2 regions of the Rhizobium sp. AN80A genome follow, and region 2 is predicted to be linked to the other one. Evidence: riboswitches for the same ligand, from Rfam matches in the RefSeq annotation. Region 2 holds a riboswitch; the other holds the start of a gene.
The links. A riboswitch is a leader RNA that binds a small molecule or an ion and turns the genes downstream of it on or off. The one in region 2 is predicted to bind thiamine pyrophosphate.
Positions count from the first base shown of each region.

Region 1 (4,410 bases), 350 kb from region 2:
TCGAGCAAAAGCATCGGCTTGTCCTGTACAACGGTGCGCAGCAGCGCCGCGCGTTGCCGCATGCCGCCCGATAGTTCCCCCCGGATAATGCTGTTCGAAGCCATCAAGACCGAATTCGGAGAAAAGCGGCATCACCCGCCGGCGCGCCTCGGCGCGGCTCATGCCCTGCACCTCGAGACCGAGCGTGGTATTGTCGATGATGCGCCGCCACGGCATCAGCGCATCGCGCTGCGGCATGAAGGCGAAGGGACGGACCGCTCCGTCGAGCACGCGACCATCGAAGCGCATGCTGCCTCCGTCAGGACGCCGTGCGCCGGTGAGGAGCTTGAACAGCGTGGACTTTCCCGATCCCGACGGCCCGAGAATGGAGACGAACTCGCCGGGCCTGACCGTCAACGAGATATCCGAAAGGACGGCGGTTTCGTCGTAGCTGCAGGTGACGCGGTCGAGTTCCAGGCGTGGAGCGCTCATCTGGTTCCGCCCTTTCCGCGTCTCGTCCATGGCATGGCCAGGCGTTCGGCTATGACGGTGAGGCCGAAGAGCGTCAGGGTCAGCACGGCGCTGACGAGCACGGCGGCCAGAACCAGGTCGGGCCGAAAGTTGTTCTTGGCGTTCAGCATGTAGATGCCGAGCCCTTTGGCGGCGCCGGCATATTCCGCGAAGATCGCGCCGACCACGGCGTAGGTGATGGATATACGCAGCCCGGCGAAGAAGAAGGGCAAGGCGGACGGCAGGCGCGCGAGCAGGAACTGCTTCCAGCGCGGCGCCCCCATCGAGGCGACCAGTTGCTGCAACTCGTCTTCGGTCGATTGATAGCCCTGGCAGAGCGCCACCAGCATCGGAAAGAAGGTGACAAGCGCGACAAGCAGAATCTTCGGCATCAGGCCGAAGCCGAACCACAGCACGATCAGCGGCGCGATGGCGACCAGCGGCAGCGTCTGGCTGATGATGAAGAGCGGAAACAGCGCCCGACGCAGGGGCTGACAGAAATCGAGCAGCACCGACAGGATGAAGGCCAATGCCAGCGAACAGCCGAAGCCGGCAAGCGTGGCGCGCAATGTCGGCACCACGTTGTCGAACAGGGCCCACCGCGACTGGAAGGTCTGCGCCAGAACGCGCGACGGCGCGGGCAGGGTCGTGGGCGAAATGCCCGACAGGCGCACATAGGCCTCCCAGGCTGCCACCAGAAGGCAGACGGCCACGATGGCCGGCAGCGCCCGGCCGAGGCCGGTACGGATGTGATGGTGCAGGTCGCGAACGACCTGCCATGCGGGCGGACGTGATGTCGACATGGGACCAACCGGTTTGGGCGCGCGCGGTGCGGCGCTTAGCGCTTCGAAGGGCTGTTGGCCGAGACGGTAAGGTCGATCGTCACATGGCCCGCCGGCGGGCCGAAGCGCACCAGCGCCTCGTGCACCGTCGAGAATACGGCACCGGTATCGCCGCGCAGCTTCGTGCAGAAGTTCTTCGATTTCTCGAAGACGCCGGAATTCTTCAGGAAGTCGATGCAGCCATAGATCTCGTCCATGTGGCCGTCGATCCCGAGCGTATAAAGCGAAAACTGCGCTGCCGCTTCCTGGCCGATAACGACTGCGTCCTTGACCGCCTGATGCGCCCGTGCCTTCCGCTCGTCGAGCGGCGCCATCGGGCCGGTCAGTTCAGGCGTCTGGCAGATCGGATCATCAGGCTCCCCGGGGCAGCCGCGCGAGATGGTCGCGTGCAGTACGCAATGCTCGCCACTGCTGGCGGCGGCCGCGAACAGATCGCGCATGGCGGCGAAGACGACGTCGGGCGTGCCGATGATCAGCGTCGAGATGTCGTCCGTCTCGATCCGCAACCGGTCGCGATGGGGATCGAGCGCGGCAAGCGCACGCGTTATGACACCGACGAAATCGTCGGTCATGGGATACAGGGAAATCTGTGCGCCGGAAAACATCGCTCTACCTCGCTCCGCTGGCATTATCCAGATCAGCTTGAGGGTCCACGATCATGCGATCGTATCTCAGCCCCGGCATTACGGAGCACCCCTGTGATGGGTGGGTGATACGTCAAAGGCTGAACGAGCGCAAGAGCAATATCGCGGACCGAAGAGCCATGTCCCCGCAGGGCTTTGTCACCATGGCCTTAAGGGAGGATCGTCTTGGGTCCGTCGGGAAAACATTTTATTAGCAGCAACTTAGGCAGCGGTCATAATATGGTTCACGCATCGCCTGAAGTAAAAGCGCCGCGAAATATGGCGAAAAAGGGACAGAATTTCTAAGCCAGTCGGCAACCGGGGGCAGTGGTTCCTCGCGATCCGGGCGCTGTCAGATTAGTTTCAACGCACAATGAAACACCGGAGCGATAGATGAACCGCCTTCTGATTCTCGGCACAGCGCTTGCCGCCCTTTTCTCCGTTCAGGCGCATGCCCAGGAGCCGACAAAGCTTCTCAACGCATCCTATGACGTTTCGCGCGAGCTTTTCGCTTCCGAGAACGAAGCCTTCATCAAGCAAAATCCGGGCATTACGATCGATCAGTCGCATGCCGGCACGTCCAAGCAAGCGCGCTCGATCATCGAGGGCCTCGAAGCCGACGTCGTTACCTTCAACCAGTCGACGGACATCGATTTCCTCGCGAAGAACGGTTTCGTTTCCAAGGATTGGGCCAAGGCGTTTCCGAACAACGCTTCGCCGTTCTACTCCTTCCCATCTTTCCTCGTGCGCGCCGGCAACCCGAAGAACATCAAGGACTGGGGCGATCTCGCCCGTGACGACGTACGCGCGGTCTTCCCGAACCCGAAGACCTCGGGCAACGCGCGCTACACCTATCTCGCGGCCTACGCCTGGGCCAAGGAAGCCTACAATGGCGACGAAGGAAAGATCGAAGCCTACATCACCAAGATCTTCGACAACGTGCCGGTCTTCGACACCGGCGGCCGCGCGTCGACGACAACCTTCGTCGAGCGCGAGACCGGCGACGTGCTGATCACCTTCGAGGCCGAGACCCGCGGCATCGAGAAGCAGTACGGCTCCGACAAGGTGCAGGGCGTGATCCCGTCGGTCAGCCTGCTTGCGGAATTCCCCGTGGCCGTGGTCGACAAGGTCGCCGCCAAGCATGGCACCGAGGCGCTTGCGAAATCCTATCTCGACTTCCTGTATACGGAGGATGGCCAGCGGATCGCCGCGCAGTTCGGTCATCGCGTTCGCAACGAGAAGGTGGCCGGCGAGTTCAAGGATCAGTTTCCGGCGATCCGCCTTGTCAACGTCAACGATACGTTCGGCGGCTGGGAAAAGATCCAGAAGGAGCACTTCGCCTCCGGCGGCGTCCTCGACAAGCTCTATGGCAGCCGATAACGTTCGGTAACCTAGTTCTTCACAGGGGCACTATATCCACCACCCTCATTCCTGTGCTTGTCACAGGAATCCAGTCAGCCCAAGTCTTTGGGCTGAAAGAGTCATATGACCCGACAGACGTCGGGTCGCTGGATTCCTGTGACAAGCACAGGAATGAGGGATGTCACGCCAAGCGACGCCCGAACGGCGGCCTGATGAATTTTGTCGGCTTTGCATTGATAAGGGAATGACCGCTTGAGACGCAATGTCCTGCCCGGGTTACGGCTGTCGCTGGGAGTGACCCTTCTCTATGTCGGCCTCATCGTCGTTCTGCCTCTGGCGGCGCTGGTGTTCAAGGCAGCGAGCCTCGGGCTGGAGGATTACTGGCGCATCGTCTCGTCCACGCGCGCGCTCGCAAGCTATCGGGTCACCGTGCTTTCGGCGCTCGGCGCCACGACATTCAACCTGTTCTTCGGCTTCGCGCTCGCCTGGGTGCTGACGCGCTATCGCTTTCCCGGCTGGCGGCTCGTCGATGCGATGGTCGATCTGCCGTTCGCGCTGCCGACGGCGGTGGCCGGCATCGCTCTCACGACGCTGTTTGCTGCGAACGGCTGGTTCGGCTCTGTGCTTGAAGGTGTCGGCATCAAGGTCGCCTATACGCCGATCGGTATCATGATCGCCATGTGCTTCACCAGTCTTCCCTTCATCGTTCGCACCGTGCAGCCTGTTTTGGAGGATCTCGACCCGGCCTACGAAGAGGCGGCGCAGTCGCTTGGCGGCTCGGACTGGACGATCTTCCGCAAGGTCATGCTGCCCTTGCTGACGCCAGCCCTGCTTGCCGGCGTGTCTCTATCCTTCGCCCGTTCGCTCGGCGAGTTCGGCGCCATCATCTTCATCGCCGGCAATCAGCCGATGTCGACGGAGATCACGGCACTTCTCGTCTTCATCCGGCTCGAGGAATACGACTACCAGGCCGCCGCCGCGATTGCCTCCGTCCTGTTGCTGACTGCCTTCGTGATGCTGGCGATCACCAACTGGATGCAGGCGCGGGCGCTGCGATACACGGTGAGGAACTGATCATGAGCAGCATTCCCACC
Region 1 is NZ_JASJPX010000001.1:449,256-453,665, forward strand. Features, by position in the region: partial or broken gene P3R82_RS02125 (ABC transporter ATP-binding protein) at 1-471, opposite strand, end outside; gene P3R82_RS02130 (ABC transporter permease) at 468-1,292, opposite strand; gene P3R82_RS02135 (YkoF family thiamine/hydroxymethylpyrimidine-binding protein) at 1,328-1,936, opposite strand; TPP riboswitch at 1,929-2,039, opposite strand; gene cysP (thiosulfate ABC transporter substrate-binding protein CysP) at 2,348-3,334, shown strand; gene cysT (sulfate ABC transporter permease subunit CysT) at 3,569-4,390, shown strand; gene cysW (sulfate ABC transporter permease subunit CysW) at 4,393-4,410, shown strand, end outside.
Region 1: it holds a riboswitch for thiamine pyrophosphate, as region 2 does, so the genes downstream of both, P3R82_RS02135 (YkoF family thiamine/hydroxymethylpyrimidine-binding protein) here and thiM (hydroxyethylthiazole kinase) in region 2, are expected to answer to the same signal.

Region 2 (4,410 bases):
AGAAGCTTCCTGGCACAGGCGATGTAGGAAACGTCGGTGTAGATCTTGCGGGTGAACACCGGGAAGTCCGCGAGGCCATCGACCTGCGCGCGCTTGATTTCCGCATCCCAGTAAGCGCCCTTCACAAGGCGCACCATGATGCGGCGGCCGGCACGGCGCGCCAGGTCGATGATGAAATCCAGCACGAATGGGCAGCGCTTGCCATAGGCCTGCACGACGAAGCCCATGCCGTTCCAGCCCTCCAGATCGGGGTGGAGACAGAGCGTCTCCAGCAGATCGAGCGACAGTTCGAGGCGATCGGCCTCCTCGGCATCGATGTTCAGGCCGATATCGTAGGACTTGGCGATCAGCGCCAGCGCCTTCACCTTCGGCAGCAACTCGTCCATGACGCGGGCGCTCTGCGCGCGCGCGTAGCGTGGATGCAGAGCCGAAAGCTTGATCGAGATACCCGGCCCTTCGTAGATGCCCCGGCGATCAGACGCCTTGCCGATGGCGTGGATCGCGGTCTCGTAATCCTTGTAGTAGCGCTTCGCGTCGGCGCCCGTGGTCGCGGCTTCGCCCAGCATGTCGTAGGAATAGCGGAAGCCGCGCTGCTCGAGCGGCTTCGCCCGCTGAAGAGCTTCGTCGATGGTCTCGCCGGTGACGAACTGCTCGCCCATCATCCGCATCGCCATGTCGACACCCCGGCGGATCACCGGTTCGCCGCAGCGGGCTATCAACCGGGTCAGCGCGGCCGAAAGGCTGCGGTCGGCGACGGTCGATGTCAGCTTGCCGGTGACGACGAGGCCCCAGGTCGCGGCGTTGACGAAGAGCGAGCGACCGCCGCCGAGATGCGCCTTCCAGTCGCCCTCGGAAATCTTGTCGCGGATAAGAGCGTCACGCGTGGCCGTGTCGGGAATGCGCAGCAGCGCCTCGGCCAGACACATCAGCGCGATGCCCTCCTGGCTGGAGAGCGAATATTCGTGGACCAGTCCCTCGACGCCGGTGCCCTTGTGCTTGGCGCGCAACGCCTCGATCAGCTTGCGGGCGGTGTCGGCAGCGGCCTTTCTGACGTGATCGGGAAGGGCGGCGGCCTCAACCAGACGTGGCACGCAGATCGTTTCCGGCGTGCGGTAGGCGGCCGTGATCGCGCGGCGCAGGTCGCTCTGCTGGCGGATTGGCGGGGCGAAACCGTCAAAGGGATTTGCAGAGCCGTTTGCCTGCTCTAGTGTGACTTCGGCCGCTACCGCGTCGGTGGTGTTTGTCATGCTGGGCTCCTGATCCGCCAATGTCGCGAAGCTAGCAGATTTCAGAAAGTCAATTTCACTTGATTTCGAGCGTTTAGTTATCTAACGCGCTAATCAATATTCGTGCGGAGGGGAATTCTTGTGATGAGCGCCGGAAATATCAGGGAAATCGACCAATTCGATCAGCGCATACTCGACGCGCTCGTCGCCGATGGCCGGATGTCGGTGACAGACCTTGCCAAGCGCGTGGGTCTTTCCAATACGCCCTGCCAGGTCAGGCTCAAGCGGCTGATAGAGGATGGCTATATTCTCGGCTTCCGCGCCATCATCGACGTCAACAAGCTCGGCCGCAACCATGTGGCGTTTACCGAGGTGAAACTCTCCGATACCAGGGAGAATGCGCTGAACGCGTTCAACGTCGCGGTTCGCAAGCTGCGGGAAGTCGAGGAGTGCCACATGATCGCGGGCGCATTCGACTATCTCCTGAAGATACGCACGTCCGATATCGCCAACTATCGCCTCGTTCTGGGGGAAAAGATCTCCAGTCTTCCCTTCGTCGCCAACACGTCGACCTTCGTTGCAATGGAAGCGATCAAGGAGAACGGCGCCTGACCGGCGGCTTTGAGCCGCCATCATTTTACGCGTGACAGCAATCGTCTTCTCTGACAGAACAGAGCCATTGAGAGACAGGGGCGTTTGCCGACGGCAGACTGAGAAGTACCCTTCGAACCTGAACCAGATAATGCTGGCGGAGGGAGTCGCTCGGACCCTTCGGCATTGCTATCAGGGTTCCCGCGTCTTGCCCCGCCCGAAAGGGGCATGATGAAAGACGACAGATCTCCCGGTTCTATGCTCGATGCCATGCGCGCGCGAAAGCCGCTCGTTCAGTGCATCACCAATTTCGTCGCGATGAATATCGCCGCCAACGTGCTGCTGGCAGCCGGCGCTTCGCCCGCCATGGTGCATGCCGAGGAAGAGGCCGGCGAGTTCGCGGCCATCTCCGGCGCGCTGACTGTTAACATCGGCACGCTCTCGCCGAGCTGGATGAACGGCATGCGCGCCGCCGCCGCATCGGCGGGCGCCAGCGCCAGGCCATGGGTTCTCGATCCCGTCGCGCACTACGCGACCGCTTTTCGCAAACGGGCCGTCGCGGACCTGTTGGCGCTTCGTCCGACCATCATTCGCGGCAACGCGTCCGAAATCATCGCGCTCGCCGGTGGCGAAAGCCGGGGGCATGGCGTCGACAGCCGTGACCCCGTGGAACAGGCCGAAGCTGCGGCAAGCCAAATCGCGAGCAAGTACCACGCCATCGTGGCGGTCACCGGCGAGGTCGATTTCGTGACCGACGGCGCGCGCGGCTGCCGCATCGAGGGCGGCTCATCGCTGATGCCGCAGGTGACGGCGCTCGGCTGCTCGCTGACATGCCTCGTCGGCGCCTTCGCAGCCAGCCGGCCCGATGCGCCGTTCGAGGCGACAGTCGCGGCGCTCGCGCTGTTCGCCGTCGCCGGCGAAGAGGCGGCGCGGGTCGCTGACGGGCCGGGATCATTTTCCTGGCGGTTCCTCGACGCCCTCGCTGCGATCGACGGCATCGCCGTCGACAAAAATGCACGGGTGCGGATGCTATGAGAAGGATCGATCTATCGCTCTATCTCGTCCTCGATCCCGAGCTCTGCGCCGGCATTGGCATGGTCGAAACCGCAAGGCGAGCCGTCGACGGTGGCGCCACCGTGGTGCAGCTCCGCGACAAGACCGCCTCCACCGCGCGGATGATCGAGACCGGCCTTGTTCTGAAGGAAGCGCTCGCCGGCACCGGTGCACTGCTTGTCGTCAACGATGATGTCGATGCGGCCATCGCGATCGGCGCCGATGGGCTGCATGTCGGCCAGGACGATATGGTCGTGCGCGCCGCGCGCGAGCGGATCGGGCCTGACATGATCCTCGGCCTGTCGGTGGAGACAGAGGTCCTGGCGAGGGCTGTCGATCCCGCATCGGTCGACTATGCCGGTATCGGGCCGGTCTTCGCGACGCAGACCAAGCCGGACCACAAGCCGCCGATCGGGTTCGACGGCCTGGCGCGTCTCGCCGCCGTCTGCCCGGTTCCGTCGGTCGCGATTGGTGGGCTCAAGCTGGCGCATGTCAGCGGTGTTTTTGCCGCCGGCGCCGATGGGATCGCCGTCGTCTCGGCGATCTGTGGAACATCGGACCCTCACGGTGCCGCCCGCGAGCTATCAGAGGCTATCCAGGGGAGGTCGCGATGATCCGGAATGCTCTCTCCATCGCCGGCTCCGATCCATCCGGCGGCGCCGGCATCCAGGCTGACCTGAAGGCATTCGCGGCGCGCGGCGTCTATGGCATGGCGACGCTCACCGCGTTGACCGCGCAGAACACGCGGGGCGTATCCGGCGTTCACCTTGTCCCGCCCGGCTTCGTGGCCGATCAGATCCAGGCCGTGTTCGCGGATGTCCGCGTCGATGCGGTCAAGATCGGCATGATCGCCAGTGCCGAAATCGCAGATGCGGTCGCCGACGTGCTCCAGCTTCATCCTGATATCCCGATCGTGCTCGATCCGGTCATGGTGGCCAAGGGTGGGGCGAAGCTTCTCGATCCCTCCGCCGTCGATGTCCTTCTGCGCCGGCTGTTGCCGCTTGCGACGCTGCTGACACCCAATCTACCCGAAGCGGCCGCGCTGCTGCGCATCGATGTGGCCAAGAGCCGCCGGGAGATGGGCGAGCAGGCCGAGGCGCTGCGCGCGCTGGGTCCAGCCGCCGTCCTTGTGAAAGGTGGCCATCTCGGGGGCGACCAGAGCCCCGACGTGCTGGCAACGGAAGATGGTCTCACCTGGTTCGAGGCCGTCAGGATCCCGACGGCAAACACCCACGGCACCGGCTGCACGCTGTCGAGCGCGCTGGCGGCGGAGCTCGCCAACGGCGTGGCGCTGCCGCAAGCGGTGGCCGCCGCGAAGTCGTATCTCGCCGGCGCGGTGGCGCGGCCGACAGGCTCGACGTCGGCTCGGGACATGGCCCGGTCCAGCACTTTCACGCACTTTGGACGACAGAGGAAGGATACGCGAAATGACATTGCCGCTCAGTGAGCAGACGGTGATCGTAACCGGCGCAGCGCGCGGGCTCGGGGCGGCGATCGCCCGGGCTTTTGCCCGCGAGGGGGCGAAGGTGGCGATCAACTA
Region 2 is NZ_JASJPX010000001.1:99,048-103,457, forward strand. Features, by position in the region: gene putA (trifunctional transcriptional regulator/proline dehydrogenase/L-glutamate gamma-semialdehyde dehydrogenase) at 1-1,247, opposite strand, end outside; gene P3R82_RS00475 (Lrp/AsnC ligand binding domain-containing protein) at 1,371-1,838, shown strand; TPP riboswitch at 1,905-2,000, shown strand; gene thiM (hydroxyethylthiazole kinase) at 2,049-2,852, shown strand; gene thiE (thiamine phosphate synthase) at 2,849-3,484, shown strand; partial or broken gene thiD (bifunctional hydroxymethylpyrimidine kinase/phosphomethylpyrimidine kinase) at 3,481-4,301, shown strand; gene P3R82_RS00495 (3-oxoacyl-ACP reductase) at 4,298-4,410, shown strand, end outside.